DNA from 2 places in the Pseudomonas sp. Tn43 genome. Region 1 is predicted to be linked to the other one. Evidence: riboswitches for the same ligand, from Rfam matches in the RefSeq annotation. Region 1 holds a riboswitch; the other holds the start of a gene.
What was found. Region 1 has a riboswitch for cobalamin ahead of FHW68_RS07525 (CbtB domain-containing protein). Riboswitches for the same ligand answer to the same signal wherever they lie in the genome.

Region 1 (15,804 bases):
GCTGAACCACCAATTGAGTCAGCGCGTCCAGCAGCAGGCTTTCGTCGGCTTGCGGCAGCTCGATCGAGATGGAATCGAATGCGTCGTGGTCGTGCTCATCGTGATGGCCGTCTTCACCTTCGTGGTGATGATCGTGATGGCTGTGGCGGCTGTCGATGTGTTCTTCGGAGCCAGCGCCAAGGCCGATCAGCACGTCCAGTGGCAGACGACCGCTGCTGGCTTCGATGACTTTCACCGCTGGCGGCAGCTCTTCGGCGACTTCCAGGCGCACACGGGCCAGGTCTTCAGCGCTGATCAGATCGGCCTTGTTGAGGATCACCAGGTCGGCGCTGGCCAGTTGGTCGGCGAACAGCTCGTGCAACGGCGACTCGTGGTCCAGGTTCGGGTCAAGTTTGCGCATGGCATCGACCTGATCGGGGAACGCTGCGAAGGTGCCAGCCGCGACGGCCGGGCTGTCGACCACGGTGATCACCGCGTCAACCGTGCAGGCGCTGCGGATTTCCGGCCACTGGAAGGCTTGAACCAAAGGCTTTGGCAGGGCCAGGCCCGAGGTTTCGATTAGGATGTGGTCGAGGTCGCCGCGACGGGCGACCAGCTCGCGCATCACCGGGAAGAACTCTTCCTGAACGGTGCAGCACAGGCAGCCGTTGGCCAGTTCATAGACGCGACCGTTGGCTTCTTCTTCGGTGCAACCGATCGAACATTGCTTGAGGATTTCGCCGTCGATGCCCAGTTCGCCGAACTCGTTGACGATCACCGCGATACGACGGCCCTGGGCATTGTCGAGCATGTGGCGCAGCAAGGTGGTTTTGCCCGAGCCGAGGAAGCCGGTAACGATGGTGACGGGGAGTTTGGCCAGTGTTTTCATCGGATGCCCTTTGGCGAGATGGCGGGCATACGGGACGACAATCGCAGCGGCGGATGCACGCGCGCAAGAGTTCCGTCACCGGATCACCCCGCCCGGTTGTAGTGAGAATCTGTATCGAGGCAGGTCTCCTGGCTGACGGTGTGCCAATCCTTCGACTGGCGTTTGCTGCGCCTTCCCGCGAACCTGATGGATCAGGGCTTGCAGTGGCGTGGCAGCGAACATCACCGTTCACAGTTGCGGGGGCAGCCGCGGCATCGACCGCGTTCCCTTCTTAGCTTCGGCAAACGCCGAAGAACCTCGAAAGCGCAAGGCTACGCATCGTGTGGGGGCGGGTCAATCACTGAGTAGGAGCTGCCGAAGGCTGCGATCTTTTGATCTTGTTTTTGAAAGCAACATCAAAAGATCGCAGCCTTCGGCAGCTCCTACAAGAGCCAATCAGCATTGGGCATCCAAGTGAGAACCCTTGCCAATTGACGCCCAACCCCCGCCCATGCTCTCCTACACGCCTTGTTACGGGTGCCCTTCACAGGGTGAAACGGGAAACCGGTGAATCATGTGCTTTACTCTAAAGCCATGTCAGTCCGGTGCTGCCCCCGCAACGGTAAGCGAGTGAAGCGTCAGATCCACTGTGCCTGTCATATGGCATGGGAAGGTGATGCTTGCAGGTCTGGGCGCAAGCCCTGCCCCTCGCGAGCCCGGAGACCGGCCCGCAACACAAAGTGACTTTTACGTTCACTGAATAACAAACCCGCGGTGGGCGGGCGCTGTTCGAAATCTCTGCGTGCCCCGGCGTGCGGCGGTTTTCATGCGCTCTATTCACCCGCTGACAGACCAGAGGGAAGCGCCATGTCGATCATCAGCAGCACCGGCTCCAACACCGATAAAAAGAGCACGATCAGCACTACTTCTACCCTGAGCCAACGCCTGACCGCCGCTTTTTGTGCGTCGATCCTTGGCGCCAGCCTTGTGTATTTCGCCGGTTTCTCGCACATCGAAGCGGTGCACAACGCCGCGCACGATACCCGTCACAGCGCTGCATTCCCGTGCCACTGAGACCTGCCGAAATGATCAAGCGTATCGCGCAAACCGCAGGTTTCACCGGGCTGCTGGCCGCCCTGCTATTGACCCTGCTGCAAAGCTTCTGGGTGGCTCCGCTGATTTTGCAGGCCGAGACCTACGAAAAATCCGAGCCAGCCGCGGTTGAAATCCACGAGCATGCCGCGGGCGCTGTCACCGCTCACACCCACGATGCCGAAGCCTGGGAACCTGAAGATGGCTGGCAGCGCGTGCTGTCGACCACCGGCGGCAATCTGGTGGTAGCGGTCGGCTTCGCCCTGATGCTCGCGGGCCTTTACACGTTGCGCGCGCCACGCCGTACCTCTCAGGGCCTGCTCTGGGGCCTGGCGGGTTACGCGACGTTCGTGCTGGCGCCAACCCTCGGCCTGCCACCTGAACTGCCAGGCACTGCCGCGGCGGATCTGGCGCAACGGCAGATCTGGTGGATTGGCACCGCCGCATCCACCGCTGTCGGTATCGCACTGATCGCATTCAGCCGCCACTGGCTGATGAAGCTCCTCGGCGTGGCGATTCTTGGCGTGCCTCATGTGATTGGCGCGCCGCAACCGGAAGTCCATTCCATGCTGGCGCCGCAAGCCCTGGAAGCGCAGTTCAAAATCGCTTCGCAGCTGACCAACATGGCGTTCTGGCTGGCCCTGGGCCTGATCAGCGCCTGGTTGTTCCGCCGCAAAAGCGATGGCCAATACTCCGCATGACTGACGCCGGCGCAGCGCCGACCCTGGTGGTCGGCCTGGGCTGCCAGCGCGGCTGCCCCGTCAGCACGCTGCGGGCGCTGCTTGATCAAGCGTTACAGGCCCATCAAATCGAGCTTCGGGAGATCAAGGCCCTGGCCAGCATCGACCTCAAGCGCGAAGAGCCCGCCCTGATCGAACTGGCCGAACAACTGGCATTGCCGTTGATGTATTTCAGCAGCGAACAATTGGCCGGTTATGAACCGCAACTCAGCCACCACTCGGACATCGCGTTCGAACGCACCGGCTGTTACGGCGTCGCGGAAAGTGCCGCGCTGGCACTGGCCGAACAATTGGCCCAAGCACCGGCAAAGTTGCTGATTCCACGACAAAAATACGCCCAGGCCACCCTTGCATTGGCCAGCGCCGCGTAAAATCTCCGATAATCCCCGCCTTCGATCATGAGCAATCTTCATCTGAAGCGTGCCCATACCCTTTTTCTGACAGGAAACGACGATGACCGTCTACTTCATTGGCGCAGGCCCCGGCGACCCGGAACTGATCACCGTCAAAGGCCAACGGCTGATTCGTAGCTGCCCGGTCATCATCTATGCAGGCTCCCTGGTGCCCGCCGCCGTGCTGGAGGGCCATCACGCCGAACAAGTGGTCAACAGCGCCGAATTGCACCTGGAACAGATCATCGAGCTGATCAAGTCTGCCCATGCCAACGGGCAGGACGTGGCCCGAGTGCATTCCGGCGATCCGAGTCTGTATGGCGCGATTGGCGAGCAGATTCGCTATCTGCGTGAACTCGACATCCCTTTCGAAATCATTCCCGGCGTCACCGCCACCGCCGCCTGCGCGGCGCTTTTGGGCGCCGAGCTGACTTTGCCGGATGTGTCACAGAGCGTGATTCTGACCCGCTACGCCGACAAGACCGCGATGCCGGCCGGCGAAGAGCTGGGCAGCCTGGCGCAGCATGGCGCGACCATGGCGATTCATTTGGGGGTTAATCATCTGGAGAAAATCCTCGCCGAACTGCTGCCACACTACGGCGCCGATTGCCCGATCGCGGTGATTCATCGGGCGACCTGGCCAGATCAGGATTGGGCGGTGGGGACCCTGGCGGATATCGCCGGGAAGGTTCAAGCCAAGGGATTTCGCCGCACCGCGCTGATTCTGGTGGGTCGGGTGCTGGGCAGCGATCACTTCAGTGAATCGTCGTTGTATCGCGCGGGGCATGCGCACCTCTACAGACCCTGAGATGATCGTTCCCACGCTCTGCGTGGGTATGCAGCCCGGGACGCTCCGCGTCCCAAGAGCAGACGCAGAGCGTCCGTTGAGGCGTTCCCACGCAGAGCGTGGGAACGATCAAAAACAGGTATCGATCGCCCATAAAAAAACGGTGCTCACGGGCACCGTTTTTTTTATGTCGCAGCGAACACCTTAGTAGTAGGCGTTTTCTTTCTGCGTATGGTCGGTCACGTCACGAACGCCCTTGAGCTCGGGAATGCGCTCGAGCAAGGTGCGCTCGATGCCTTCCTTCAAGGTGACGTCTGCCTGGCCGCAACCCTGGCAACCGCCGCCGAACTTCAGCACGGCGATGCCGTCTTCGACCACATCGATCAGGCTGACCTGACCGCCGTGGCTGGCCAGTCCCGGGTTGATCTCGGTTTGCAGGTAATAGTTGATGCGCTCATTGATCGGGCTGTCGGCGTTGACCATCGGTACTTTGGCGTTTGGCGCCTTGATGGTCAGCTGGCCGCCCATGCGGTCGGTGGCGTAGTCGACTACCGCATCGTCCAGAAAGGCTTCGCTGAACGAGTCGATGTAAGCGGTGAAGCTTTTAAGCCCCAGCGCCGTGTCTTCAGGTTTTTCTTCGCCCGGCTTGCAATAGGCAATGCAGGTTTCGGCGTATTGGGTGCCAGGCTGGGTGATAAAGACGCGGATGCCGATACCCGGGGTGTTCTGCTTGGAGAGCAGATCAGCCAGGTAATCGTGGGCGGCGTCGGTAATGGTAATAGCGGTCATGGAAACTCCTCGCAGGCTTGCACGCAGTTTACGCCAATCATCGCGCCGCACAAAGTCCTAGTATTTTTGTCGGGAAAGTGTGCCTGTCGATGAACATCTGATCACCGTCGCCCCCTGTAGGAGCGAAGCTTGCTCGCGAAAGCGGCCCAACAGTCGACATCTATGCTGAATGTCAGACCGCTTTCGCGAGCAAGCTTCGCTCCTGCAGGGGTTCAGCCAGGGTTCGGGGGGCGCGTTTTCAGGCCTTCAATCAAAGATTCTCGTAGCGATTCATGTCCAGCACGCCCTCTTCCACCGGGTCGGTGTCGCGGATATAGCGACTCAGGTCATGAAAATATTGCCAGAATTGCGGATGACTGCGGCGGATGCCCCAGCGTTCGACGATTTTCTCGAAACCGGCAGCATCCTTCGCGGCTTCCATTGCGTCAACGAAAGCGGGCACTTGCCCGGCGGGAATGTTGAACATGAAATTCGGGTAGCTGCTGAGCACCCCCGGATAAATCGTCAACGTATCGAGCCCCGGCTGATAGCGCCGTGACTCCCCCAGCAGGAACGCCACATTGCTGTGGGCCCGGTTGCGCAGCAGGCTGTAGATCTCGCGCTTGCCGCTTTGGCTCTCGATACGCAGCATCGTGGCTTCCGGCAACTGATCGATGACTTTCATCCCCGCCGCCGGGCGCGAAGTCAGGCGGCTCAGGGCCTGCTCGGCGTTCTGCAATGCCGGGTCGATGTTCGGTCGCGAGCAGTAGGCATTGTCACAACGGTTGATCGGGTCGGGATTGGCATTGAGCTCGCCGTACCGGGCCAGCAATTGCAGGGCGAAATCGCGTTTCGGGTCTTTCTCGTCCAGCGTCAGCGCCGTGGGTTTGTCGTTGTCGATGTACTCGTAATCCAGCCACATCTTGAGCTGGCCGCCGTTCTGATACCAATCGTCGAGGTAACCGTCCCGTGAGTCGGCCGGCATCAAGCGCAAGAAGTTCTGCTCGGCACCATTACGAATCAGATCGAAGTACAGCCGGGTCTGGGCCTGATGGGACAGGTTGCCAAACACATCGAAGTTGACCGCCAACTGGTAATACGTGCGCTCCAGCAAGGGGAAATCGAACAGCCACATCGTCTGCGGCACCTCACCGATCAGCCCCTTGTTCACCGAGGCGCTGTCGAAATGCCGGAAGATGCTCAGCAACGCATTGTCGTTACCGGCCCACAGGCTCGACCAGCTCGGAGCTGGCAAGTCGGCATAGCTGTCCCGGCGCAGGGCCTCGTATTCGTTGCGTTTGTCGCGGTAGTCGTGCCACAGGCTCAGGACACTGCCGACGTCATCGTTCTGCCCCGGCATCGCCAGCAGCGGCGTGGCCTGACCGCGATAATTCGGGTCGGTGATGTAAAGGTCATGCTCCGGGGCCTGGAACAACGCCCAGAAGTTATCGCGAATCACGTCGGTGGCGATCTGACCACGGCAGACCGGGCCACGGATAAAGGTGCGCACGAAGTATTCGGCGTTATCGAGCATGAACTGATAACGCGCCTGCGCCGGAATCGCCTCGAACGTGGCGAACGGATTGGCCCGGCGTTCCGGCCCATAACCTGGCAACGCGTTGACCTGCCAGTCGGCGCTGTAGAACAGGCTTTTGATCCGCGCCATCTTCGCCGCGCTGAGCGGATAGGTGATGTGGGTCTTGTGCACGATCACGCCTTGCACCGGCCATAAACGGTAGTAGACCTGAGTGCCCGGATCGTCATTCGGGCGACGGGTGTTGATCAAGTCAATGGGCTGGCCCGTCGGCGTGCGCGAACGTACCCATTGAAAGAAATGCCCCGGCTCACCGTCCTTGAAATAGAGGTGCGCCAAAAACCAGTGCTCGAACAACCAGCGTCCCACCAGGCTTTCCCGGGCGCCCGGTGCGTTGAGCAGGTTTTCCCACTGCACCACCTGCAAGGCTTCCCTGGCGCTGGGCACCAGTCCCTGCTCATCGATCGGCGCGCCGGAGGCCAGCCAGCGTTGCAACGTCTGGTATTGCTGATCGGTCAGGCCGGTGACCGCCAGCGGCATGCCTTCTTTGGGGTGAGAGACGGCATAGCCGTCGAACTCCGTCGGCATGGCGCACTGGGTTTCCCGATTCAGCCCCAGAACGATCTCTTCCGGTAGTTTGGCATTGGGCTGCAATGGGGTGCTGTGGCCCAGTTCGAGCATCCGCGCCATCAGCGCCGCCTGGCTGCCTTGGGCGTCGAGCACCGAATAAAAGCCTTTCTGCTGCCAGGCGCGTTTGCCAAAGGCGTCATAAAACAGCCGGGTCGGCGCTGCGGCCTGTCTGCGTTCGCCATCATAGACGGGCGCCTTGGTTGCCCCCCGGGCCGCCCCTTCACCACTGCCCAGGTTGAGCTGACAGGCGGAGTCGTAGCAGGCATGGCAGGCCACGCACTTTTCAGTGAAGATCGGTTGAACGTCCCGGACGTAGGAAATGTCCGGACCTTGCGCAGCGGCGCCCCCGCTTAAAAACAGCATCAATAGGCTGGTGACGACGCGATACGACATATCCCTGGTCCTGATCATGAGAAAACGCCGCGATTCTACCGGTCTGGCCTGCGCACCAACATGAACGATATTCATGCAAAACCCGCACATGCTCCAAAAGCGCACAGGTTTGTTATCATTCCGGCCCTTCGTCATGGCCTTACCGAGTAGTCCAAATGTCCGATCGCAGCGTTCGCCTTCAAGCTCTCAAGCACGCCCTCAAAGAGCGCATCCTGATTCTCGATGGCGGCATGGGTACGATGATCCAGAGCTACAAGCTCGAGGAGCAGGATTACCGTGGCAAACGCTTCGCCGACTGGCCGAGCGATGTCAAAGGCAACAACGACTTGTTGGTGCTGACACGTCCTGACGTGATTGGCGGCATCGAGAAGGCCTATCTGGACGCTGGCGCCGACATCCTGGAAACCAACACTTTCAACGCCACCCGGATTTCCATGGCCGATTACGGCATGGAAGAACTCGCCTACGAATTGAACGTAGAAGGCGCTCGCCTGGCCCGCAAGATTGCCGATGCGAAAACTCTCGAGAACCCGGACAAGCCTCGCTTCGTTGCAGGCGTGCTCGGCCCGACCAGCCGCACCTGCTCGCTGTCGCCCGACGTCAACAACCCCGGCTACCGCAACGTGACCTTCGATGAGCTGGTGGAAAACTACACCGAGGCCACCAAAGGCCTGATCGAAGGCGGCGCCGACCTGATCCTGATCGAAACCATCTTCGATACCCTCAACGCCAAAGCGGCGATTTTCGCCGTGCAAGGCGTGTTCGAAGAACTGGGCGTCGAGTTGCCGATCATGATCTCCGGCACCATCACCGATGCCTCCGGCCGCACCCTCTCCGGCCAGACGACCGAAGCGTTCTGGAACTCGGTGGCTCACGCCAAGCCGATCTCCGTTGGCCTGAACTGCGCCCTGGGCGCCAGTGAACTGCGCCCGTACCTAGAAGAACTGTCGAACAAGGCCAACACCCACGTTTCCGCACACCCGAACGCCGGCCTGCCCAACGAATTCGGCGAGTACGACGAACTGCCGGCGCAAACCGCCAAGGTCATCGAAGAGTTCGCCCAAAGCGGCTTTCTGAACATCGTCGGCGGTTGCTGCGGCACCACGCCGGGCCACATCGAAGCCATCGCCAACGCGGTGGCCGGTTATGCGCCGCGTGAGATTCCGGACATTCCCAAGGCTTGCCGCCTGTCGGGCCTGGAGCCGTTCACCATTGATCGCAGCTCGCTGTTCGTCAACGTCGGCGAGCGGACCAACATCACCGGTTCCGCCAAATTCGCCCGTCTGATCCGTGAAGACAACTACACCGAAGCCCTGGAAGTCGCCCTGCAGCAGGTCGAAGCCGGTGCCCAGGTAATCGACATCAACATGGATGAAGGGATGCTGGACTCGAAGAAGGCCATGGTGACCTTCCTCAACCTGATCGCCGGTGAACCGGACATCTCCCGCGTGCCGATCATGATCGACTCCTCCAAGTGGGAAGTGATCGAAGCCGGCCTCAAGTGCATCCAGGGCAAGGGCATCGTCAACTCGATCAGCATGAAGGAAGGCGTCGAGCAGTTCATTCATCACGCCAGACTGTGCAAGCGCTATGGCGCCGCCGTGGTGGTGATGGCCTTCGACGAAGCCGGTCAGGCCGACACCGAAGCGCGCAAGAAAGAAATCTGCAAACGCTCCTACGACATTCTGGTCAACGAAGTCGGCTTCCCGCCGGAAGACATCATCTTCGACCCGAACATCTTCGCCGTGGCCACTGGCATCGAAGAACACAACAACTACGCGGTGGACTTCATCAATGCCTGCGCCTATATCCGTGACGAACTGCCGTATGCGCTGACCTCCGGCGGCGTGTCGAACGTGTCGTTCTCGTTCCGTGGCAACAACCCGGTGCGTGAGGCAATTCACTCGGTGTTCTTGCTGTATGCGATCCGTAACGGCCTGACCATGGGTATCGTCAACGCCGGCCAACTGGAGATCTACGACCAGATCCCTGCCGAACTGCGCGATGCCGTCGAAGATGTGATCCTCAACCGCACCCCGGAAGGCACCGACGCCCTCCTCGCCATCGCCGACAAGTACAAGGGCGACGGCAGCGTCAAGGAAGCCGAGACCGAAGAGTGGCGCAACTGGGACGTCAACAAGCGTCTGGAGCATGCGCTGGTCAAGGGCATCACCACCCACATCGTCGAAGACACCGAAGAGTCGCGTCAGTCCTTTGCGCGCCCGATCGAAGTGATCGAAGGCCCGCTGATGTCCGGCATGAACATCGTCGGCGACCTGTTCGGCGCCGGTAAAATGTTCCTGCCACAAGTGGTGAAATCCGCCCGGGTGATGAAGCAGGCCGTGGCCCACTTGATCCCGTTCATCGAACTGGAAAAAGGCGACAAACCGGAAGCCAAGGGCAAGATCCTCATGGCTACGGTCAAAGGCGACGTACACGACATCGGCAAGAACATCGTCGGCGTGGTGCTGGGCTGTAACGGCTATGACATCGTCGACCTTGGCGTGATGGTGCCGGCGGAGAAGATCCTGCAAGTCGCCAAAGAACAGAAATGCGACATCATCGGTCTGTCCGGCTTGATTACGCCTTCGCTGGACGAAATGGTTCACGTGGCCCGCGAGATGCAGCGTCAGGACTTCCATCTGCCCTTGATGATCGGTGGCGCGACGACTTCCAAGGCGCACACGGCGGTGAAGATCGAGCCCAAGTACAGCAACGACGCGGTGATCTACGTCACCGACGCATCCCGCGCCGTGGGCGTGGCGACGCAATTGCTGTCCAAAGAGCTGAAGGCCGGTTTCGTCGAGAAGACCCGCCTGGAATACATCGACGTTCGTGAGCGCACCGCCAATCGCAGCGCCCGTACCGAACGCCTGAGTTACCCGGCAGCGATCGCCAAGAAGCCACAATTCGACTGGGGCAGCTACACACCGGTCAAACCGACGTTCACCGGTGCCAAGGTGCTGGACAACATCGACCTTAACGTTCTGGCCGAATACATCGACTGGACGCCGTTCTTCATCTCTTGGGACCTGGCCGGGAAGTTTCCGCGCATCCTCAACGACGAAGTGGTCGGTGAAGCCGCCACCGCGCTGTATGCCGATGCCCGGGAAATGCTCGCCAAGCTGATCGACGAGAAACTCATCAGCGCCCGTGCGGTGTTCGGCTTCTGGCCGGCCAATCAGGTGCGTGACGATGACATCGAGGTCTACGGCGATGACGGCAAGCCGTTGGCCAAGCTGCATCACTTGCGCCAGCAGATCATCAAGACTGACGGCAAACCGAACTTCTCCCTGGCCGACTTCGTGGCGCCCAAAGACAGCGGCGTGACCGACTACGTGGGAGGCTTCATCACCACCGCCGGGATCGGCGCCGAAGAAGTGGCCAAGGCCTATCAGGATGCGGGCGACGACTACAACTCGATCATGGTCAAGGCGTTGGCCGACCGCCTGGCCGAGGCCTGTGCCGAGTGGCTGCACCAACAGGTGCGTAAAGACTACTGGGGCTACGCCAAGGACGAGTCGCTGGACAACGAGGCGCTGATCAAAGAGCAATACACCGGCATCCGCCCTGCTCCGGGCTACCCGGCTTGCCCGGATCACACCGAGAAAGCCACGCTGTTCAAACTGCTGGACCCGGAGGCGGAAGAACTCAAGGCCGGACGCAGCGGCGTGTTTCTCACTGAGCACTACGCCATGTTCCCGGCGGCAGCGGTCAGCGGCTGGTACTTCGCTCACCCACAGGCGCAGTATTTTGCCGTGGGCAAGATCGACAAGGATCAGGTGCAGAGCTACACCTCGCGCAAAGGCCAGGAGTTGAGCGTGACCGAGCGTTGGCTGGCGCCTAACCTCGGCTATGACAACTAAGCGACGGTAAGCATGATCAGGCCCCCACGTCGGATAAACCGGCGTCGGAGGCCTGATCAGCCGTCATGTTTTAAAGGTTTGATACCCCGGTCAGACTCTTCGATATACCCGATTGCCCTGCACTGCTGGCAGCCGCTTCAATCTCCCTGACTTCTTTTCGGGACAGTTCGATCATTTTCCCGTTGCGCGCAGCCGCAAGATCAAAAAGCTTGTCGATGAACGCGGGATCGTCAGCCGCATCATCAACTTCCTGCGCAGTATCCGCCTCATCGAATGCTCTGAACGCTTCGGGATATTTCTCCTTGAGGTAGTCCACCCAGTAGTCACGCTGGATCAGGTCTTCAAAAAAACCATCGCCCTGCTCTGCATTCATCACCTCGGTACGAGCCTGAGCCAATTGCCCGGGCGTCACTCCCGAGGCATACGTCATATGTTTCGGTTGCCCCGGCAGGTCCAGGCCGTCGCTCCAGCCCCGAGTCAGGCCAATTCGATAACCCAGGCGCACTTCTGCCTCATCGTGACCCGTACGGGCGGCAGCTTTCGTCGCCAGATCGTCGACCTTGTCCAGCCGGAACAGCCGCCTGGATAACTTCAACAACGCTTCGCCCTTTGCCCCCGCAGGCCCGCCAGGAATATCGAGCAAGGCATTGTGTATGAACACTTTGCTTTCCAGCCCACTGAAAGTAAGGATTCGACCGTCGACACAGGTGCCATGCGTGTTCGAACTGGCGAACACTGTCTCCCTGAGTTCGGTATTGCTGGCGGCGGCTTCCATAACAGTCCATACCCGTCGTGTCAGGTCGGCATTGGCCACACTGAACTCGCGCGTGTCCTGCAACCGCGACAACAAATGAAAGAATGCACCGTTGTCCGGCTCTGCCGTCAATTGATTCCAGATCTGATTTTTGGTGGCCAGTTCATCGGGAGGCACATTGGCCAGCCATGGCGCTTGTTGTGCGGTGTCAGGCGTCACATCAGGGAGAATTTCATCAGACTCGACGCTTTCACTTGCACTGTCACTCCAACCATCGCCGGTAGCATCGGCAATCCAGTCATCAAGCTCAGAGCGCGAAAGCCCCAGAATGATGCCGCGATCACCGGTGTCGCGGTACACCCTGAGTCGCTCAAGACTCTCAAGCGACAAATTGTAGTTGTCCCTCAGGTCTGTGCCGGACATCAATGCATCATGGCTGCCATCCAGGGCCTGCGAAGGAATCGAGGTGATGTCGTTACCACTCAGGTTCAGGGTTTCCAGAGCGCTGGAATCGAGCACACCTTGCGGCCACTCGGTCAGATTGTTGTTGCGCAAATCGAGCGTCACAAGTCGTTCAAAAACGCCGACATCAAAGCTTTCCAGTTTGTTGTAGCTCAGATCCAGCCATTTCAAATGCTCAAGATGGCTCAACGATGCATACAAGTGCCCCGGGTCATCCAACCGGTTTTCGGACAACTCCAGTCGCTCAAGCTGAACCATGTGCTGAATCGGCTCGGGCACTGCCTGCAGCTCGTTGCCATTGAGCTTGAGCGTCTTGACGTGGGTAAACGCCTTCAGAAACCCGTCACTGCCCTGGGCGGAAAGCCGAACGCCAGTCAGGTTCAAGGAGCTCACATGGGCGAATACGGCCGGCAGTTCGGGAAGATCCCCCAGTTGCAGGCCATTGAGGTTCAACTCATGGCTCGCTTCACCGTCCTCGACGATCAGGCCTTCGCGCCAGCTCTGCAGGATTCGCAAAGCCGCCAGCCTGCGAGTATCGGATGACACTCTCCAGTCAGCACCACGGGATTCACGGGTATATAGCCAACCATTCAATTCACGCGTCAGCGTTTCAAAAGTCTGATCCCATGCCGCCATCCGTTCGCTGATCTGAATATCCGTTGCCCCGCGCCTGCGCAGCAATTCAATCGCTTGCCAGGCTTGATCATCGGCCAGCGCCGGATTCAGCCGTTGCAAGCGTTTGGCAAACTGCGCAGCGCCTTCACCTACCGGGGCTGGTGGCAGCGCCAGCAAATGGCGAGCAAGCGAAAAGCCGCTTTCTGCCGGCGGGAAGGTTGTCGGCACCGCCTCCTGGGCGAACCTGCCCAGTGCACCGGCGGGCAGGCCTTTGGCAATTTCCAATCGCTGCCAGGCCGCTTCAAGCGCGGCTTGAGCTTGCGGGGTCAACGGGGTTCCGGTCAGATGGGTTTTGATCAGCATTTCATCTTCAAGCACCGCTTCCGGCAACGAAGATATTTGGCTGTCACGCAAATCCAGCCAGGTCAGTTCCGGCAGACTGTGTGCCCCGGTGGGCCACTCATGCAGATCCGTCGCCCCCAGATTCAACGCCTTGAGGCGACTCATGGCACTAACATCCAGAACGTTCAGCGGGTTATGGCTCAAGTCCAGGTATTCGAGGGACTGCAACTGATCAATACATTGCTGAACGGCAGGCTCGACCACAATTCGGTTACCGGAAAGATTCAGACGTTTCAACTTCGCAAGATCACCAGGTGCAATGGGAATTTCGGTTAAACCGCTGGCACTCAGATCGAGGGTCTGAAGCTCGGTAAACCCGCGAACAAAGTCGCGCACTTGCTCGGTAGTCGCTTGCACGCCTTTCATGTACAACGTCTGAACGTGTGAGAACGCTCCGCCGGGCAGCTCGGGGAGCTCTTGCGCCTGCAAATTCGAGAGATCAAGCACCGAGGCATCGGCCGTCGAACCGTAGCGTTCGAATACGCCGTTACGCCAACAGGCTCTAATGGAAACCGACGCCATTGATCGCTTGATCACCTCGGCAACGTCCAGTTGCCTCTGCATCGCACGCCCGGTCCATCCATTGAGTTGCCGATCAAGCACGCCATATTCCTCGCTCAGGGCGTCCACGGCCTCGAACCTCGACTGGGCTCCGTGCCATTGTTCGACAAACCTGTTGAACATGGCGCTGGAAGACTCGCGCCCGCCTTCGCCTAGACGGCTGAGCTCACCCTTGCAGTAATCGCTGACCATTTCCTCCAGATCGATAAGGTGCTCAGGGTGTTGTTTCACATATTCATAGGCCGGTTTGAAGTTGTCCCGGGGAAAGTTCGACCAGTCCAGCGACAACCCGGACCACAGTCGTTCATGTGCCTCGAACATGGCGTCAGGCAATGTCCTGATGCCCGTGCCTTTGAGGTTAAGGCGTTCAAGGTGAGGTAATTCAAGAACACCGGCGGGCCATTGGTACAACGAAGGCGCAATGACCTCCAGTTTGTGTAGATTGCGTAAACGGCTGACGTCCAGAACCATGGGTGTGTAACCCGAAGAATAAATACTGAGCTCCTCAAGCGTGGTCAACGTGCTCAGCCTTGAGGGCATATCGGCTGCATAGGGCGCGGCTGAATACAGGCTCAGGCCAGTGAGCTCCTGCATCCCGCTCAATGCCTGGGGAACATTACTGAACTCATTTCCTGTCGCATTGATCCTGAGGTTTTTCAGCTTGGGGAAACGTCCCAGCAGTGCATCGATATTGGCATCCGTGACACACCGTCCTCGCACATGCAAATCCCGCACGTGAGAAAAGTCCGCCGACAGTGATGGAAGCGGATCATCACAAATCAAATCAAGCGAACTGAAGTGCACGCTGCCCTCGGCCAATGGCGAGTAACGCCAGCATTCCTTGATATTTCGCGCAACGCTCGCCCTGCCCCCCAACATTGACCGTAGCAAAGCGTCGCCGGTCGATTCTCCAACCCATTGATCGAGGGTTGACACAAGCGCCTCCCATTCATGCCGACGCGCCTGCAACAGGTCATAAATCTGTGCGTCGGTTTTTCCTGCCCGCAACTGCCGAAGGATAAATCCGTTGGCTTGCCGATCGGTGAGCACCGGATAGACATCACGCACGCGAGTCACCAGCAGAGGATTGACACCCGGTCCGCGCCCACTGGCGTAGTAACCCACCAGGCGGTCATTGACGCGTATGGGTGGTTTGAACACTTTGTTCCTGCCGTTTCGTTTCTCCAGCCGTTGCGCCAGTTCAACGCGATGCCTGGTTGCCGAGTCGATAACCGCGCTCTGCAGATCGGCACTTTGGCTGACACGCGGAACGCCCAATGCCTGGCGCGACTCATCAGGCAACGCGTGCATGATTGAGGCGAAAAAGTTGTCGCCGCTCGAGGGCATGTCATTGAGTGCAGCTCCCCGCTCATCAAACGCCTGATAGACCGGCCCGTTCTTGACGACATAGGCGCGGCTTGCGGCGGACTCGCTGCCAATGCCATCGATCAGGGGCCCGTTGACGTGGCCCTCGCGTATCTCCAGGCGTACCTGGTCGGACCAGCCCGGCAGTTTTTCCAGCGTATGCAGCGCGAGCCATTGGCTGTCAGCCGATGCCATGCGCGGCAGATGCAAACCGGCAAAAGCCTGACTCACTCGCCCCTGTTGCGCATACCAACGAGCCTCCTCGAGCATTTTCAACGGAATTCGCCGCGTTGTTTCCAGGCGTGCCAGCTCTTCGGCATTGGCATCCAGCAGGACCCTCTGCGCTGCGGACTCACTAAGCCCGGGGCAAGCTCGTTGCAACATCCCGGTAAATAGTTCGCCGCTGATCTGCTCACTGATTTGCGCCGCCCCATGATCAGCCGTGAACAATCGCAAAGCGTCAGCCAGTTCAGGCGGTGGCGGCAAATGATCCAGGTGCATTTTGCGCAAGGCGTTGTCATTGACGCCCACGGCGTCGGCGATCTTGAGCAGTTGCTCATCGCTCAGCGCCTCAGTCACATGGCCCATGCGCCGCA
Region 2 (15,804 bases), on a different contig from region 1:
CGCATCTACAGTTTTTGGTAACCCTGCCGGCATGTCTCGCCTCAAGCGTGAACAAGTGAGCGGTGGTGTTGCATTTATCGACGCCCACGCTGATATCAGTGATGCAAGCTCCAGTCCGAATAGTGGCACCAACAAGGGTGACATGGTCCCTTTCATGGGCGTGCCCATGGGCTACTACGTAAAGCCAATCGATGACCAGTGGGCATTCGGTTTCGGTGTCTACGCTCCATTCGGCCTGGTGACCGACTACGAGAACGGCTTCGCCGGCAAATACTTCGGCAGCAAGAGCGAAGTCAAGATCGTGACGCTCCAGCCAACCGTCAGCTACGCCTTCAACGACAAGGTGTCGATCGGTTTTGGTCCGACCATCAACCACATTTCCGGCACCCTGGAATCGAACCTGTCGATCACTCAGGCCGCGCCGGACGGCAAGGTCAAGATCGAGGGTGACGACACCGCGCTGGGTTACAACATCGGTATTCTGGTTCAAGCCACCGACAGCACGCGCGTCGGCCTGACTTACCACTCGAAAGTGAAGTACAAGCTGGAAGGTGACACCAAGGTCAATTACAACCTCCTCGGTGCCGTTGGCCAGAACCCGAACCAGAAGTATGACGCGTCTCTGGATATCACCACGCCTGAGTCGGTCGACTTCTCGGTCACTCATCAACTGGATGACCAATGGACGCTCTACGCAGGGAGCACCTGGACTCGCTGGAGCCGCCTGAAAGAAATCACCGTTGAGAACAAAGGCGTTCCGGCTATCCTCAATGGCCAGTTCGGTACCATCACCGAAGAACAGAACTGGCACGACACCTGGGCGCACGCCATCGGCGCTTCGTACCAGTTGAACAAACAATGGGTTCTGCGTACCGGCCTGTCCGTTGACCAGGCACCGACCAACAACGTCGACCGCTCCCCACGCATCCCGACGGGCGATCGCAAGATTTTCAGCTTGGGCGCCGGCTGGAGCCCGACCGACGACCTGACCATCGACGTGGCGTACTCGTACCTGCGCGAAGAATCGGTCAAGGTCAACAACAGCAACGGCCGTCAGAACTACAGCGCAGAGTATGAAAACTATGCGAACGGTTTCGGTGTTGGCGCGACATACCGTTTCTGATGATTCACGGCGACGCCCTCGCCGCCTGAATTGAAAAAGCCCCGCGCTCTTGTACAGAGGCGGGGCTTTTTAGTGCATGTCGATCAGGGTTTCGATGCGAGCGCTTTCTCCACCGCCTCGATGAACTCGGGATTATCCGGCTTGGTCAGGCTGGAAAAATTGGCAACCACTTTGCCTTGGCGATCCACCACGTACTTGTAGAAATTCCACTTCGGCGAGCTGCTTTGTGCAGCGAGAACCTTGAACAAATGCGTTGCGTCATCACCGCGGACTTTCTGCGGCTCGGTCATGGTGAAAGTCACGCCGTAGTTCACGTAACAAACCTTGGCAGTCTCTGCACCATCCTTGGACTCTTGCTTGAAGTCATTGGACGGCACGCCGACCACCTCAAGCCCTTGATCCTTGTAACGCTGGTATAGCGCCTCAAGGCCTTTGAATTGCGGGGCAAAGCCACAGAAACTCGCGGTATTGACCACCACCAGCGGCTTGCCGGCGAAGCGCTGGCACAGATCGATGGACTCCTTGGCACGCAGCTTGGGCAAAGAGCCTTGTAATAACTCGGGGCATTCTGCCGCCTGGACCACACCGGTGAAAGCCATCAACAATGCGGGTACTGCAATCCAGCGCATCAGCATGTCGGTGCATCCTTGAACAATCGTCAAAAAACGAAATTACTCGCCTTCGCCGCTCGCTAGCAAGCACCCATGCCCAGTTGCATCAATGCCAGGCCACCCTGATGCCAGCCCCACCATGCCAGGGCCAGCAACAAAATGCCGACGCCGATAGCAGCCATTTGCGGCCAGAGACTGTTCATGCGGCACTCATCCGGGTTTGCAGACGCGCCACCGGCTGCTCGCGCACCGGCCAGTTCAGGGCTGCGGCCACCAGACTCAAGAGAATTGCCACCTGCCAGATCAAGTCGTAGCTCCCGGTCCGGTCATACACCACCCCACCCAACCAGCCGCCGAGGAACGAGCCGAGCTGATGGAAAAGGAAAACGATCCCACCGAGCATGGACAAATTTCGTACACCGAACAAGGTCGCTACCGTGCCGTTGGTCAAGGGCACCGTCGACAACCAGAGAAACCCCATGGCCATGCCGAACAGATAAGCCGTGACCTGAGTGACCGGCGCCCAGAGGAACAGCACAATCACCACCGCTCGCAACAGGTACAGACCGGTGAGCAAGCGCGGTTTGGACATTCGCCCGCCAAGCCAGCCCGCGGTATAGGTACCGAAGATATTGAACAGGCCGATCAGCGCCAGCACCGTGGTGCCGACGGAGGCCGGCAAGTGCTGGTCCACCAGATAGGCCGGCAAGTGCACGCCGATGAACACCACCTGAAAACCGCAGACAAAAAAGCCGAACGCCAATAGCCAGAATCCTGAATGGGAGCAGGCTTCGCGTAACGCTTCAGAGAGGGTTTGCTCGTGACCGAGCACCGGCAGCGGATTGTCTTTGAGCATGCTCACCAGCGGCACGATCAGCGCCACCACCAGCCCCAACACCAGCAACGCCGCGGACCAGCCAAGCCAGCCGATCAACCCCAGCGTGCCGGGCAACATGGCGAATTGACCGAAAGAACCGGCAGCGCTGGCGATCCCCATGCCCATGCTGCGCTTTTCCGGTGGCACCGCACGGCCGACCACGCCAAGGATTACCGAAAACGAGGTGCCCGACAGGCCGATACCGATCAACAGCCCCGCGCTCAAGGACAAGGTTACCGCCGAATCGGACAGCCCCATGAACGCCAGACCCAAGGCGTACAGAACACCCCCGATCAACACCACCTTCGCAGCGCCAAAGCGGTCGGCCAATGCGCCGGTGAATGGCTGGGCCAGGCCCCAGATCAGGTTCTGCAAAGCAATGGCGAAGGCAAAGACTTCGCGGCCCCAGCCGAACTCGGCACTCATGGGTGCCAGAAACAGCCCGAAGCCGTGTCGCACTCCCAATGACAACGCCAGAATCAGCGCACTCCCCAACAGCACCCAACCGCACGTACGCCACATCGATGTCATTGTTGTTCTCCGGTAGCGGGTATATACCCGCTTAAGATCGAACAAACTGGCCTCAAGCCAGTTCATCCAGCAGTTTCAGCAAAATCTCACGCTTCTCGGCACCCAGGCGATCGATCAACCGCTGCTGCGCCGCTTCCCAGGCTGGCAACGCCGCCGCCAGGCGTTCGCGCCCTGTCTCGGTGAGCAGGACGATGCGATTGCGCATGTCCTCGCCTTCGGTCAGCGTTACCAGACCTTCGCCCTCCAGCACCCGCAGATTACGCCCCAGCGTGCTGCGATCCAGGCCCATGGCTTCGGCCAGGGACGAGATGCTTGGCTGATCCAGACGCTGCAGATTGCACAGCAGAGAATACTGGGCAACGTTGATCCCGAAACCGTCGAGGGCGCCGTCGTAATGCCTGCTGACGCCACGAGCGGCGCGACGCAGGTTAGTGCACAAACATTGAGAAGGAAGCATAGTGCGTGTATATACCCGCAGTTAAATGAATGCAAATTTTTTGATACATCTTACCGTTGGAGCCTTGCCCGCGAAGGCGGTGTGTCAGCCGATATCAATGTTGACTGTGCCGCCGCCTTCGCGGGCAAGCCTCGCTCCTACAGGGGTTCAGAGCAAGGGGTTCAGAGCAATGCAAGCCCCACCAGCATCGTCACTTCCAGCAATTCCAGCAATGCTCCCGCCGTATCGCCCGTCGTCCCGCCCAATCGGCGCACCATCACTTGCCGCAGCCAGACAAACATCACGGCCGCCAACACAAGCGCCCATACGCCGCTGAGGCCAGCCATCAGCACACAGGCCATCGCACTGATCGCCACTACCTGTTTGCCGCCCAAACGCGGCAGATGATCGGCCAGCGCTTGCCCCAATCCACCGGGGCGCACGTAAGGTGTGGAGAGGAATAAGCCCAGTAACGCGCTGCGGCTAATCAATGGAACGATGATCAGAACTACGCTGTGCTGTTGCTCGAGCAACGCCAGCAACGCAGCGAACTTGAGCAGCAATACCACGACCAGCGTCACCACCGCGATGGGCCCGCTGCGAGGGTCTTTCATGATGGTCAAGGTGCGTTCACGGTCGCCGTAACCCCCGAGCCACGCATCAGCGCTATCGGCCAGGCCATCCAGGTGCAACGCGCCGCTGAGCACGACCCAAACGCTCAGCAGCAAAGCGGCGTGAAGCAATAATGGCGCGCCCAGCAACAGCCAGTTCAGCCCCCACAGAATCAAGCCGAACAGCAAACCGACCAGTGGGTAAAACAGCAGCGATCGGCCCAATTCCTCGGGCGTCGGCATACCCGATAAACGAATCGGCAGGCTGCTCAAGAATTGCAGGGCGATCCAGAACGGCAACATGGTCAGATCGCTTCCCTTAACAAGACGCCGGGTTCGACCGACAACGAAAACAACGCGCCGTGGCCGACTTCAACGTTGAGCAACTGCTCACGCGGCAATCCGCGCGCTTGCGCCAGCAACAAACGCATGACGCCGCCATGGCTGATCAGCAAGACCCGCTCACCGGCATAGGCCGTGTGCAGCCGTTCGATGGCCGCCAACACCCGCGCAGAAAAGTCCGTCACCGGTTCACCGTCTGGCGGCGTAAACGAATACGGATCGGCCCAGAACATGCCCAACGCCTCGGCGCTGGTTTCCATCAGCGCCGCCGCGCTCTGCCCTTCCCAAGCGCCGAAGTGCAGCTCTTGCAGATCCTTATCCAACTGCACTGGCAACCCGAGTTGCGCCCCCAGCTCGTCAGCAAAGCGTGCACAACGCTGTAACGGCGAACTGACCAGTCGATCCCAGGGCCCCTGCTCAAGCACCGCGGCGCGCATCTGCGCCCAACCCTTGCCGGTCAGTGCATCGTCGAGGCTGCCGCGCAAACCGCCGCCGAGCTCGGTTTCGCCATGGCGCAACAGGTCCAGGCGCAAGGTCATGCCGGACGATCCGCCACTGCGGCTTCGGCGAACGTCGCCATTTGCCCGTGCAGGTCGCAGGCCAGGCGCAACAATGGCACGGCCAATGCCGCACCACTGCCCTCGCCCAGTCGCAGGCCGAGCTCCAGCAAGGGTTCGGCGTTCAGGGTTTCGAGCACATGGCGATGACCCGGCTCGGCGCCGCGATGACCGAACAGCAGCCACTCACGGCAGGCCGGATTCAAACGCACCGCCACCAACGCAGCGACGCTGCAAATAAACCCGTCGACCAACACCGCGACACCTTCCTGAGCGCAGGCCAGGTACGCGCCGACCAGCGCAGCGATTTCGAAACCGCCGAGGTTGAACAACGTTTGCAGCGCATCGCTACGCTGAGCGCCATGCAACGCCAAGGCGCGTTCAATGACTTGGGCTTTATGGCTGACACCCGCTGCATTCAATCCGGTGCCCGGTCCGGCCAGATGCACCACCGGGCAATCGAGCAACGCACAGGCCAATGCGCTGGCCGCCGTGGTGTTGCCGATGCCCATTTCGCCACCGATGAACAACTGCGCGTCGGCTGCGATGGCGCGCTGCACACTGTCCCGGCCGGCCTGCAAGGCGAGTTCACCTTGGACCTGGGTCATCGCCGGCCCCTGGACGAAATTCGCCGTGCCCGGACCAAGGTTCAGGTGACGCACGCCTGGCAGATTCAACGACGGCGTGACAGTGCCGAGATCGACCACTTCCAGGCAAGCCCCCAACTGCCGCGCCAACACGCTGATCGCCGCGCCACCGCTGACAAAGTTGAGCAGCATCTGTCCAGTGACTTCCTGCGGAAACGCCGACACGCCTTCAGCAACCACACCATGGTCACCGGCAAAAATCGCAATCCACAGCTGATCCAGCGCCGGCTTGACCTGCCCCTGCAACCCGGCCAGTTGCACCGCCACCGATTCGAGCCGACCGAGTGAGCCCGCGGGTTTGGTCAGTTGCTGTTGACGTGCCTGCGCCTGTTCGACCGCTTGCGCATCGATGGGTTTGCACGGGTTCAGCCACCAGGCGTGAGTCATAACGCAGTTCCTTTCAAAGTCAGGGGCAGGCCGGCGACGGTCAGGACGACTCGCTGACAGCGCTCGGCCAAGGCTTGATGCAGCCAACCGGCTTCATCGACATAACGGCGAGTCAATTCGCCCAACGGCACGACACCCATGCCGGTCTCGTTACTGACAAAAATGATTTCACCTGGCAATGACGCCAGGCAGTCCAGCAGGGCTTCGCGCTCGGCCGACAAGCGCTCGGCATTGTCGAGCATCAGCAGATTGGTCAGCCACAGCGTCAGACAATCCACCAGCAAGCAACGATCGGCACTGGCGTTTTCGCGCAGCACACGGGCGAGTTCCAGCGGTTCTTCGATCAGTGCCCATTCGGCTGGACGACGGGCGCGGTGATGGGCCACCCGTTCGTTCATCTCACCGTCCAGGGGTTGGCTGGTGGCGATGTAAGTGACGTGGAGCTGACTCTCTGTCGCCAGTTTTTCAGCCAGGCGGCTTTTACCGGAACGGGCGCCGCCGAGGATCAGTTGCAGCATGTTTATTCCTTAAGATGTGCGGTGTCGGGGCAGGCCTCTTCGCGGGCAAGCCTCGCTCCTACGGATTAGCGTCGAATCGTAATAATGTGAACGACACACAACCTGTAGGAGCGAGGCTTGCCCGCGAAGGCGCCCTCAAATCCCACAGAGTTCACGCAACAGCGAAGTATCCAGATGCTTCTCCACCAAATCTGCCAACCGTTCGATATCGCGCTCGCGCAAGGCGTGGTAATCCACTTCCTGCACAGCCTGCAGCCCGGCCCAGCGCAACAGCGCACCGCACGCCGCCGGTGATTCGAACAGCCCATGCAGATAGGTGCCGAAAATCTGCCCATCGGCACTTTGTGCGCCGTCGCAGCGACCATCATCGAGATGCACCGCAGCGTTTTCCAGCGCCGGCCCGCTGGTCACGCCGGCATGAATTTCATAGCCACTGACCGGCGCATCTTCCAGCGCCAGGCGTCCACGCACATTGCGTAACTGCTTCTCTTCTTCGAGCTGGGTTTGGAACGCCAGCAAGCCCAAACCGGCACTGGAACCCGGCGTGCCTTCGAGGCCCAGCGGGTCGTGCACCTGCTCGCCGAGCATTTGCAGACCGCCGCAGATCCCCAACACTTTTCCGCCGTAGCGCAAGTGTCGCGAGATGGCCGTGTCCCAACCATTGGCCTGCAAGTATGCGAGGTCGCTGCGCACGCTTTTCGAGCCGGGAAGAATAATCAGGTCGGCCGGCGGAATCGCCTGACCGGGGCCGATGAATTGCAGGTCCACTTGCGGATGCAGGCGCAGCGGATCGAAATCGGTGTGGTTGCTGATGCGCGGCAGTACCGGCACCACCACGTTGAGCACTTGCTCGGCCTTGTCGGCCTGGCGCTGATCGATGCCGTCCTCGGCCTCAAGGTGCAGGTCCATCACATAGGGCAAAACCCCGATCACCGGTTTGCCAGTGCGCGCCTCCAGCCAATCGAGGCCTGGTTGCAGCAAGGCGATGTCGCCGCGAAACCGGTTGATGATGAAGCCTTTGACCCGCGCCTGTTCGCTGGGCGACAGCAACTCCAGCGTACCGACCAAGTGGGCGAAAACCCCACCGCGATTGATGTCGGCAATCAGCACCACCGGGCAGTCCACCGCCTCGGCAAACCCCATGTTGGCGATGTCCCCGGCGCGCAAGTTGATCTCTGCTGGCGAACCCGCCCCTTCGACCATCACCACCGGATACGCCGCACGCAAACGCTCATGGGAGGCCAGCACCGCTTGCATGGCGATGGCTTTGTAGTCGTGATAGGCGACCGCGTTCATCGTCGTGACTGCACGGCCATGAATGATCACTTGAGCACCGGTATCACTATTGGGTTTGAGCAGCACCGGATTCATGTCGGTGTGCGGTTCGAGGTTGGCCGCCTGAGCCTGCACCGCTTGAGCACGGCCAATCTCGCCCCCGTCGGCGGTCACCGCGCTATTGAGGGCCATATTCTGTGGCTTGAACGGCACGACGCTCACGCCCTGACGCGTCACCCAGCGACACAGCGCCGTCACCAGTGTGCTTTTACCGGCGTCCGATGTAGTGCCTTGCACCATCAAAGTCGTGCCCTGCACCATCAAAGTCGCGCCCTGCTCCATTAACGTAGTCATTGCGCGTCCTTGACGTAGGCTTCGAGCGCTTGCTCAAGACGCAGCCAATCCGCTTCATCGGCGGGCAAGCCGAACCGCACGCTGCTGTTGTGGGTGAACAACCGCAGCAGAATGCCGCGCCGGGCCATGAATTCGTGCAGCGCTTGGGCAGATTCAGTGATCAGCCATTGAAATAATGCGCAGCCGCCCTGGGGTTTGAAACCGTACTGTTCAAGCAGCAACGCCAGACGCTCGCCAGCCTCGTCCGTACGAATGCGCTGTCGAGTGTGCCCGTGCGTATCCGTCAGGCACGCCTGGCCCAGCACTCGTGTCGGACCGCTGACCGCCCAGGGCCCGACCTGTTCGGCCAGCAGTTTGAGCAACTTGCGCTCGGCCAGCACAAACCCCAGTCGCACACCGGCCAGGCCGAAGAATTTGCCGAAGGAGCGCAGCACGATCAATCCGGTCTGATGGGTAAACGGCGCCAGGCTCAAATGCGGCGTGTTATCCATGAACGCCTCGTCCACCACCAGCCAGCCACCACGCTGGGCCAGCCGCGCATGCCAATCCAGCAGGCGAGCCGGGGTCAGGCTCAACCCTGTGGGATTGTTCGGGTTGACCACCACCAGCACGTCGAGGCTGTCGAGAAAGAAATCGACTTCCGACACCAGCACTTCGCGCACGATATAACCATTGCGACGCCAGGCTTCGGCGTGTTCGGCGTAACACGGCGCCAGCACGCCGACCTTGCCGGGCCGGCGCAATCGCGGCAGCAACTGGATCGCCATTTGCGAACCGGCCACCGGCAATACCTGAGCCGCACCGTAATAGTCGCAGGCAGCCTGCTCCAGACCGTCATCGGTTTCCGGTAACCGCGCCCAGGCCCGCAGCGGGATGTCCGGGACCGGGAATGGCCAAGGCGCGAGGCCACTGGACAGGTCGAGCCAATCGGCTTCGGCAATGCCGTATTCAAGCGCCGCCTTGCGCAAGCGACCACCGTGCTCAAGCATAAAACTGCGCCCCCACACAAAGAATCAGCAGCCATAACCATACCCCGCGCTGGACCAATTGCCAGCCACGCTCGATGGAATCGGCGTCCGCCGGCACACCTTCGCCCAACGGCGGACGCTGATGCAGTTCACCGTGATAAATCGCCGCCCCGCCCAACTCGACACCCAGCGCACCTGCACCGGCCGCCATCACCGGCCCGGCATTCGGGCTGTCCCAGGTCGGGCCCTGGGTACGCCAGCATTTCAACGCCAGTCGGGTTTTGCCCAGCAGCGCGTAGGTCAATGCCACCAGGCGTGCGGGAATGTAGTTCAGAACATCATCGATTTTCGCCGCGGCCCAACCGAAGCGTTCGAAGCGATCGTTGCGATAACCCCACATCGCATCGAGGGTGTTGCTCAGGCGATAGAGCACCACGCCGGGCGCACCCGCCACGGCAAACCAGAACAACGCGGCGAACACCGCATCGCTGCCGTTCTCCAGCACCGATTCGGTGGCGGCGCGGGCGACGTCGGTTTCATCCAGTTCGCTGGTCTGACGGCTGACCAGATAGCTGACGCGTTTGCGCGCCTCCCCCAGATCATCGCCGCGCAGGGCCTTGGCCACCGGCTCAACGTGCTCACCAAGGCTGCGCATGCCAAGAGCGCAATAGAGCAGGAGAATCTCGACGATCCAACCGATATAAGGTGCCCAGGAAAGTGCGGTGGCCAGCAAAGTCAGCGGCACGACCGCCATCACCCAGGCCGTGACGCCGTGACTGCGCCAGCCACGGCCACCGGAGTTGAAACGTTGCTCGATGCGATCGGCAAAACGACCGAACGCCACCAGCGGATGCCAGCGTTTGGGTTCACCCAGCAGCGCATCCAGCGCGACCGCGGCGACACTCAACAACGCCACACTCATTGACTCTCTCCCCAGTAATTTTCATACAACAACTCGCTGAGTGGACGCGTCTGCGCCCAGCCTTCGAGTACCAGCATGGGCGCTGGGTAGAATTCCTTGACCGGCCCCAGGCAAAGAACGGCCAAAGGCTTGGCCCCGATCGGCAACCCCAGCAAATCCGCCAGCGCTTGTGGCTCGAACAATGACACCCAGCCCATGCCCAGGCCTTCGGCGCGGGATGCGAGCCAAAGGTTCTGGATGGCGCAGGACAGCGACGCGATGTCCATTTCAGGCAATGTACGACGGCCGAAAATGTGCCGTTCACGATCGTCCATCAGTGCAGCGACCAGCACCTCGGCGCAGTCGCTGATGCCTTCGACCTTGAGCTTCATGAATTCGTCGGAGCGCTCGCCGAGGGCGTCGGCAGTGCGGATGCGTTCCTCTTCCACCAGTTGCTGGATCTTGCCGCGCAGGGCCCGGTCGCTGATGCGGATGAAACGCCAGGGCTGCATCAGGCCGACACTCGGCGCCTGGTGCGCGGCTTCGAGCAGACGCCTCAATAACTCGGGTTCGACCGAGCCGCCGCTGAAGTGCCGCATGTCGCGGCGCTCGGCGATGGCTCGGTAAACGGCTGCGCGTTCGGCTTCGGAAAATGTGTTGTCGGTCATGGCCTCTTCGCGAGCAGGCTCGCTCCCACATTTGAATTGCATTCCCCTGTGGGAGCGGGCTTGCCCGCGATGGCGGTCTTAAGGTCAGGCACAAACAGCGCGGCAATCGCCGATGGATTGGACGGGAAATAAAAGTGCACATAAGAAGCCGTCATCCGCCCCTCACGATAAACCGCTTCCGCCCCTCGCCCGCCATTGGGGCTCAAACCTCGGGCAATCGGCTCAAGCCCGGTGCTGGTCAGCGAGTGGTGATAGGTGTGGCCACGCAACAAACCTTCCGGCAATTCGACCGCCTGCAAGGCCAACGCGGCAAGACGCTTCTGCATCACTGCTTCACCGGCCAGCAAGCCAACCAGTTCAGCGCGAGTGCCCTCGACATCGGTCAAGGAATCCAGCAAATACAGCATGCCGCCACACTCGGCCAGCAACGGTTTGCCCGCCGCGTGGTGCGCGCGGATCGCGGTCAGCATCGACGTGTTTTGTGACAACGCCACATGGTGCAATTCGGGATAGCCGCCCGGCAGATAGAGGCTGTCTGCCTCAGGTAACTCGCTGTCGCGGATCGGCGAAAAGAACGTCAATTCGGCGCCCATGGCCCGCAGCAAATCCAGGCTCGCGCCGTAGGTAAACGCGAACGCTTCGTCCCGCGCCACGGCAATCCGCACACCGGCCAGCAACGGTTCGGCGGCGATCATTTCAGGCGCGGCGAATTCCACGGCTGGCGGCAGCGCCACGTCGCAACTGCTGGCTAATGAGTCGGCCGCCGCATCGAGACGCAGGTCGAGATCATTCAATTCACTGGCCTGAACCAGGCCGAGATGCCGACTCGGCAATTCGATCCCGGTCTCCCGGGACAGCGCGCCGTACCAGCGCAAACCTTCAGTCAGGCTGCCTTCGAGCAATTGCGCATGGCGCACGGTGCCGACCCGATTGGCCAGCACACCGGCAAACGGCAAATCCGGCTGATAACGCGCAAGGCCCAGGGCCAGCGCGCCAAAGGTCTGGGCCATGGCGGTGCCGTCGATCACGCCGAGCACCGGCACGCCGAAGTGCCGCGCCAGGTCGGCACTGGACGGCGTACCGTCGAACAGCCCCATGACGCCTTCGATGAGGATCAGGTCGGCTTCGCCAGCGGCTTCCCACAACAGACGCCGGCTTTCCTGTTCGCCGACCATCCACATGTCGAGTTGATAGACCGGCGCGCCGCTGGCGCGCTCGAGAATCATCGGGTCGAGAAAGTCCGGGCCGCATTTGAACACGCGAACCTTGCGCCCCTGATTACGATGCAAACGGGCGAGCGCGGCGGTGACGGTGGTCTTGCCCTGACCGGAGGCCGGCGCGGCGATCAGGACCGCCGGGCATTGACGATGGCTATTCATAAAGTGCAGTTCACAACTCGACGCCTTTTTGCGCTTTGATTCCGGCCTGGAAGGCGTGTTTGATCATGCCCATTTCAGTGACGGTGTCGGCCAGATCGATCATCTCCGGTTTGGCGCCACGACCCGTGACCACCACGTGCTGCATCGGCGGACGCGCCTGCAAATCGCTGAGCACCTGATCGAGATCCAGGTAGCCGTGCTTGAGGGCAATGTTCAATTCATCGAGCACCACCAGGCCAATGGCCGGATCGCGCAGCAGTTCGCGGGACACCGCCCAAGCGGCTTCGGCGGCGGCGATGTCACGCTGGCGATCCTGGGTTTCCCAGGTGAAGCCTTCGCCCATCACATGAAAACGCACCTGTTCCGCAAAGCGCCGGAAAAACAGCTCCTCGCCGGTGCTGTTGCGCCCCTTGATGAACTGCACCACGCCGCACTGCATGCCGTGGCCCATGGCCCGCGCAAGCATGCCGAACGCCGAACTGCTCTTGCCTTTGCCGTTGCCGGAGAGCACCAGCAGCAAACCGCATTCATTCGGCGAATTGGCGATGCGTTCGTCGATCACCGCTTTTTTGCGCAGCATGCGCGCCAGATGGCGTTCGTCACGATCGGGAGTATCAGTCATGGGGGAGCTCTCCGTTGAGGCTGGATAACGGCGGGCAGGCACAAGAATAGACGGCAAGAAGCCTGGCATCGCCCACCGTGATGCCGTTGGATGAATCAGGCCGGTCTCCGGGCTCATGAGCGGCTTGCGCCTGACTGCGCGCCTTCCCATGTCGACAGTCGACACAGTGGCTAGGGCCTGTCATCAGGCCCTCGCGCAGCTTTTACTCATTTACCGTTGCGGGGGCAGCGCCGGGATCGTGATCATTCTTTGCTGGAAGAAATTCACTCACCGGCTTCCCTGTTTCACTCTGTCGACCAAGGTCACAGAGCACCTGAAACAAGCCGCGAAGGTTAGAGGGTTGGGGGTGGAGCGTCAATTAAAGCCGGGACACCGCTGAGCGAATAACTGCCATCGATCAATTAACTGACGCCAATCTTGTGCCACACTGTCAGCAGTGATATCAAAGAGCCACAACCTGACAACACAATAACAAGGGTGAGCCACATGCAAGGCATGATCATCAGCAATCCGAAGCTGGAATTCCTGCGGCCTGTGCTGGAACGCTGGTTTGACTGTATCGACCGCTACAACGCCGTGCGCGGCGATAACGATACGCCCTACTGGCACGACGAAAACGCCAACCTCGGCCTGCTTTCCGCCGCAGCCTGGATGGCAGAAATGGTCACGCTGACACAAACGTCGACCCGCAAACAGATCGAAGAAGGCGAACGCAACGCCCGGGCCGATCTGTTTATCGCCAGCAGCGAAGAGCGCGCGTATCTGCAGGCCACCCAGCGCTGGCCACGGGTCAATAGCCTGAACCTGACCCAGGCGCTGGCGGACATCACCAGTGATGCGAAGCGAATCAGCTACGCCAGCGATCTGAAACTCGGCTGTCTGTTTGTCGCGCCACAAAAAGCCCAGCACAGCGCCACCCCGGAGGAACTCCAGGACATGGTCGATGACCTGCAAAAGGAACACACCTGCGCCGTGGCCTGGTATTTCCCTTACGCCTACCGCAAGTTGCGCAATGAAGCCGGCAACTACCATCCGGGCATCGCTATTGTGCTCAAGGAAGCCCGCGGCTGACCGGTTGAACCATCGGGCGTCTACGCTTCTCTATGATTACTTCAATGCATTCATAGGGAAGATCAGTAATGCGCAAATCCCAGCTCGCTTTCGTTATCGCGCTCGCCGGAGGGCTCGCCGCCTGTGGTGACACCTCCAGCCTGCAAGTCTCGGACGGCACAGGCCCTTCGCCCAAGCTGCCAGAACCGAATAAAACACTGATCCCGACGGTGAACATCGCCCCGGCGATCGGCTGGCCTGAAGGCAAGAAACCTGTCGCCGCGCCAGGGACTCAAGTGGCAGCGTTTGCCGAAGGCCTCGAGCACCCGCGCTGGCTGTACGTGCTGCCCAACGGCGATGTACTGGTAGCCGAAACCAACGCACCGCCCAAACCTGGCCGAGGCATTCGCGGCTGGGTCATGGGCAAGGTCATGGGCCGCGCCGGTGCCGGCGTCCCTAGCCCGAACCGCATCACCCTGCTGCGGGACAAGGACCACGATGGCGTGGCCGAAACCCGCACGGTCTTCCTGGAAAACCTTAATTCGCCCTTCGGCATGACCCTGGTCGGCAAGGACCTGTACGTCGCCGACACTGATCGCCTGCTGCGCTTCCACTATGAAAACGGTGAGACGGCGATCAAGTCGCAGCCCATCAAGGTGGTCGATCTGCCGGGCGGCACACTGAATCACCATTGGACCAAAAACGTCATCGCCAGCAAGGATGGCAGCAAGCTATACGTCACTGTGGGTTCGAACAGCAACATCGGTGAAAACGGCATGGATCAGGAGCAAGGCCGCGCGGCGATCTGGGAGGTGGACCGTGCCACCGGCAACCACCGCATTTTCGCTTCAGGGATTCGCAATCCAAACGGCCTGGCCTGGGAACCGCAAAGCGGCGCCCTGTGGACCGCCGTCAACGAGCGCGACGAAATCGGCAGCGATCTGGTGCCGGACTACATCACCTCCGTGAAGGATGGCGGGTTCTACGGCTGGCCTTACAGTTATTACGGCCAGCACGTCGACATTCGCGTCGAGCCACAAAACCCCGATCTGGTGGCCAAGGCGATTGCGCCGGACTACGCGGTGGGGCCACATACCGCATCACTGGGCCTGACGTTCGCCGAAGGCAGCAAGTTGCCCGCACCGTTCACCCAAGGCGCCTTCATCGGCCAACACGGCTCGTGGAACCGCAAGCCACACAGCGGCTATAAAGTGATTTTCGTGCCGTTCAATGCCGGCAAACCGACCGGGCAGCCGGTGGATGTGCTTACTGGCTTCCTCACTGACGACGAAAAAGCGATGGGGCGGCCGGTGGGTGTTGTGATCGATCAGCAAGGAGGCTTGCTGGTGGCGGATGATGTGGGGAACAAGGTGTGGCGCGTGTCCGCGGCTAAGTAATCAGCTCTGATCGTAGGAGCGAGGCTTGCCCGCGAAGGCGGCAGCACAGTCAACATTGATATCGACTGACACACCGCTTTCGCGGGCAAGCCTCGCTCCTACAGCTTTGCACAGCGCCAACCTATCACCCAGCGCGAGTCATCCTTCAAGCGAGCGCTCATGACAACTACGGATTATGTGCCAAATGCTCAGGTTGCAAGACGCGCTTGGCGCTCAGATAAGCTTTCTGCCAGTAGGCCTTGGACAAGCTGTCCAGCTTGACCGTGCCGCCCGTGGCGGGTGCGTGGACGAAGCGGCCTTCGCCGACGTAGATCCCGGCGTGACTGACCTGGGAGCCGCCATTGGTGGCGAAGAAAATCAGGTCACCGGTTTGCAGGCCTTCCTTGCCGACACTGGGGGCTTGCATGCCGATCATCTCGCGGGTAGAGCGCGGTAAGGAAATGCCGGCGACATCGCGATAAACGTAACCGATCAGCCCGCTGCAATCGAACCCGGAATCGGGCGTGTTGCCGCCCCAGCGATAAGGTGTTCCCACCAGGCCCAGCGCGCG

Region 2: another riboswitch for cobalamin. It lies ahead of cobO (cob(I)yrinic acid a,c-diamide adenosyltransferase); the one in region 1 lies ahead of FHW68_RS07525 (CbtB domain-containing protein).

What each region holds. Positions count from the first base shown of each region.
Region 1 is NZ_JACHYG010000002.1:695,969-711,772, reverse strand. It holds gene cobW (cobalamin biosynthesis protein CobW) at 1-868, opposite strand, end outside; cobalamin riboswitch at 969-1,183, opposite strand; cobalamin riboswitch at 1,366-1,594, shown strand; gene FHW68_RS07525 (CbtB domain-containing protein) at 1,715-1,921, shown strand; gene FHW68_RS07520 (CbtA family protein) at 1,933-2,640, shown strand; gene FHW68_RS07515 (cobalamin biosynthesis protein) at 2,637-3,050, shown strand; gene cobM (precorrin-4 C(11)-methyltransferase) at 3,133-3,879, shown strand; gene nfuA (Fe-S biogenesis protein NfuA) at 4,063-4,647, opposite strand; gene FHW68_RS07500 (fatty acid cis/trans isomerase) at 4,898-7,183, opposite strand; gene metH (methionine synthase) at 7,339-11,049, shown strand; gene FHW68_RS07490 (NEL-type E3 ubiquitin ligase domain-containing protein) at 11,120-15,804, opposite strand, start outside.
Region 2 is NZ_JACHYG010000014.1:51,844-67,647, forward strand. It holds gene FHW68_RS24340 (OmpP1/FadL family transporter) at 1-1,123, shown strand, start outside; gene FHW68_RS24345 (glutathione peroxidase) at 1,207-1,758, opposite strand; gene FHW68_RS27350 (hypothetical protein) at 1,815-1,937, opposite strand; gene FHW68_RS24350 (MFS transporter) at 1,934-3,142, opposite strand; gene FHW68_RS24355 (MarR family winged helix-turn-helix transcriptional regulator) at 3,195-3,599, opposite strand; gene FHW68_RS24360 (adenosylcobinamide-GDP ribazoletransferase) at 3,761-4,492, opposite strand; gene cobC (alpha-ribazole phosphatase family protein) at 4,495-5,070, opposite strand; gene cobT (nicotinate-nucleotide--dimethylbenzimidazole phosphoribosyltransferase) at 5,067-6,122, opposite strand; gene cobU (bifunctional adenosylcobinamide kinase/adenosylcobinamide-phosphate guanylyltransferase) at 6,119-6,640, opposite strand; gene FHW68_RS24380 (cobyric acid synthase) at 6,776-8,236, opposite strand; gene cobD (threonine-phosphate decarboxylase CobD) at 8,266-9,258, opposite strand; gene cbiB (adenosylcobinamide-phosphate synthase CbiB) at 9,251-10,159, opposite strand; gene bluB (5,6-dimethylbenzimidazole synthase) at 10,156-10,806, opposite strand; gene FHW68_RS24400 (cobyrinate a,c-diamide synthase) at 10,803-12,185, opposite strand; gene cobO (cob(I)yrinic acid a,c-diamide adenosyltransferase) at 12,196-12,807, opposite strand; cobalamin riboswitch at 12,888-13,139, opposite strand; gene FHW68_RS24410 (hypothetical protein) at 13,294-13,878, shown strand; gene FHW68_RS24415 (sorbosone dehydrogenase family protein) at 13,947-15,254, shown strand; gene FHW68_RS24420 (C40 family peptidase) at 15,421-15,804, opposite strand, start outside.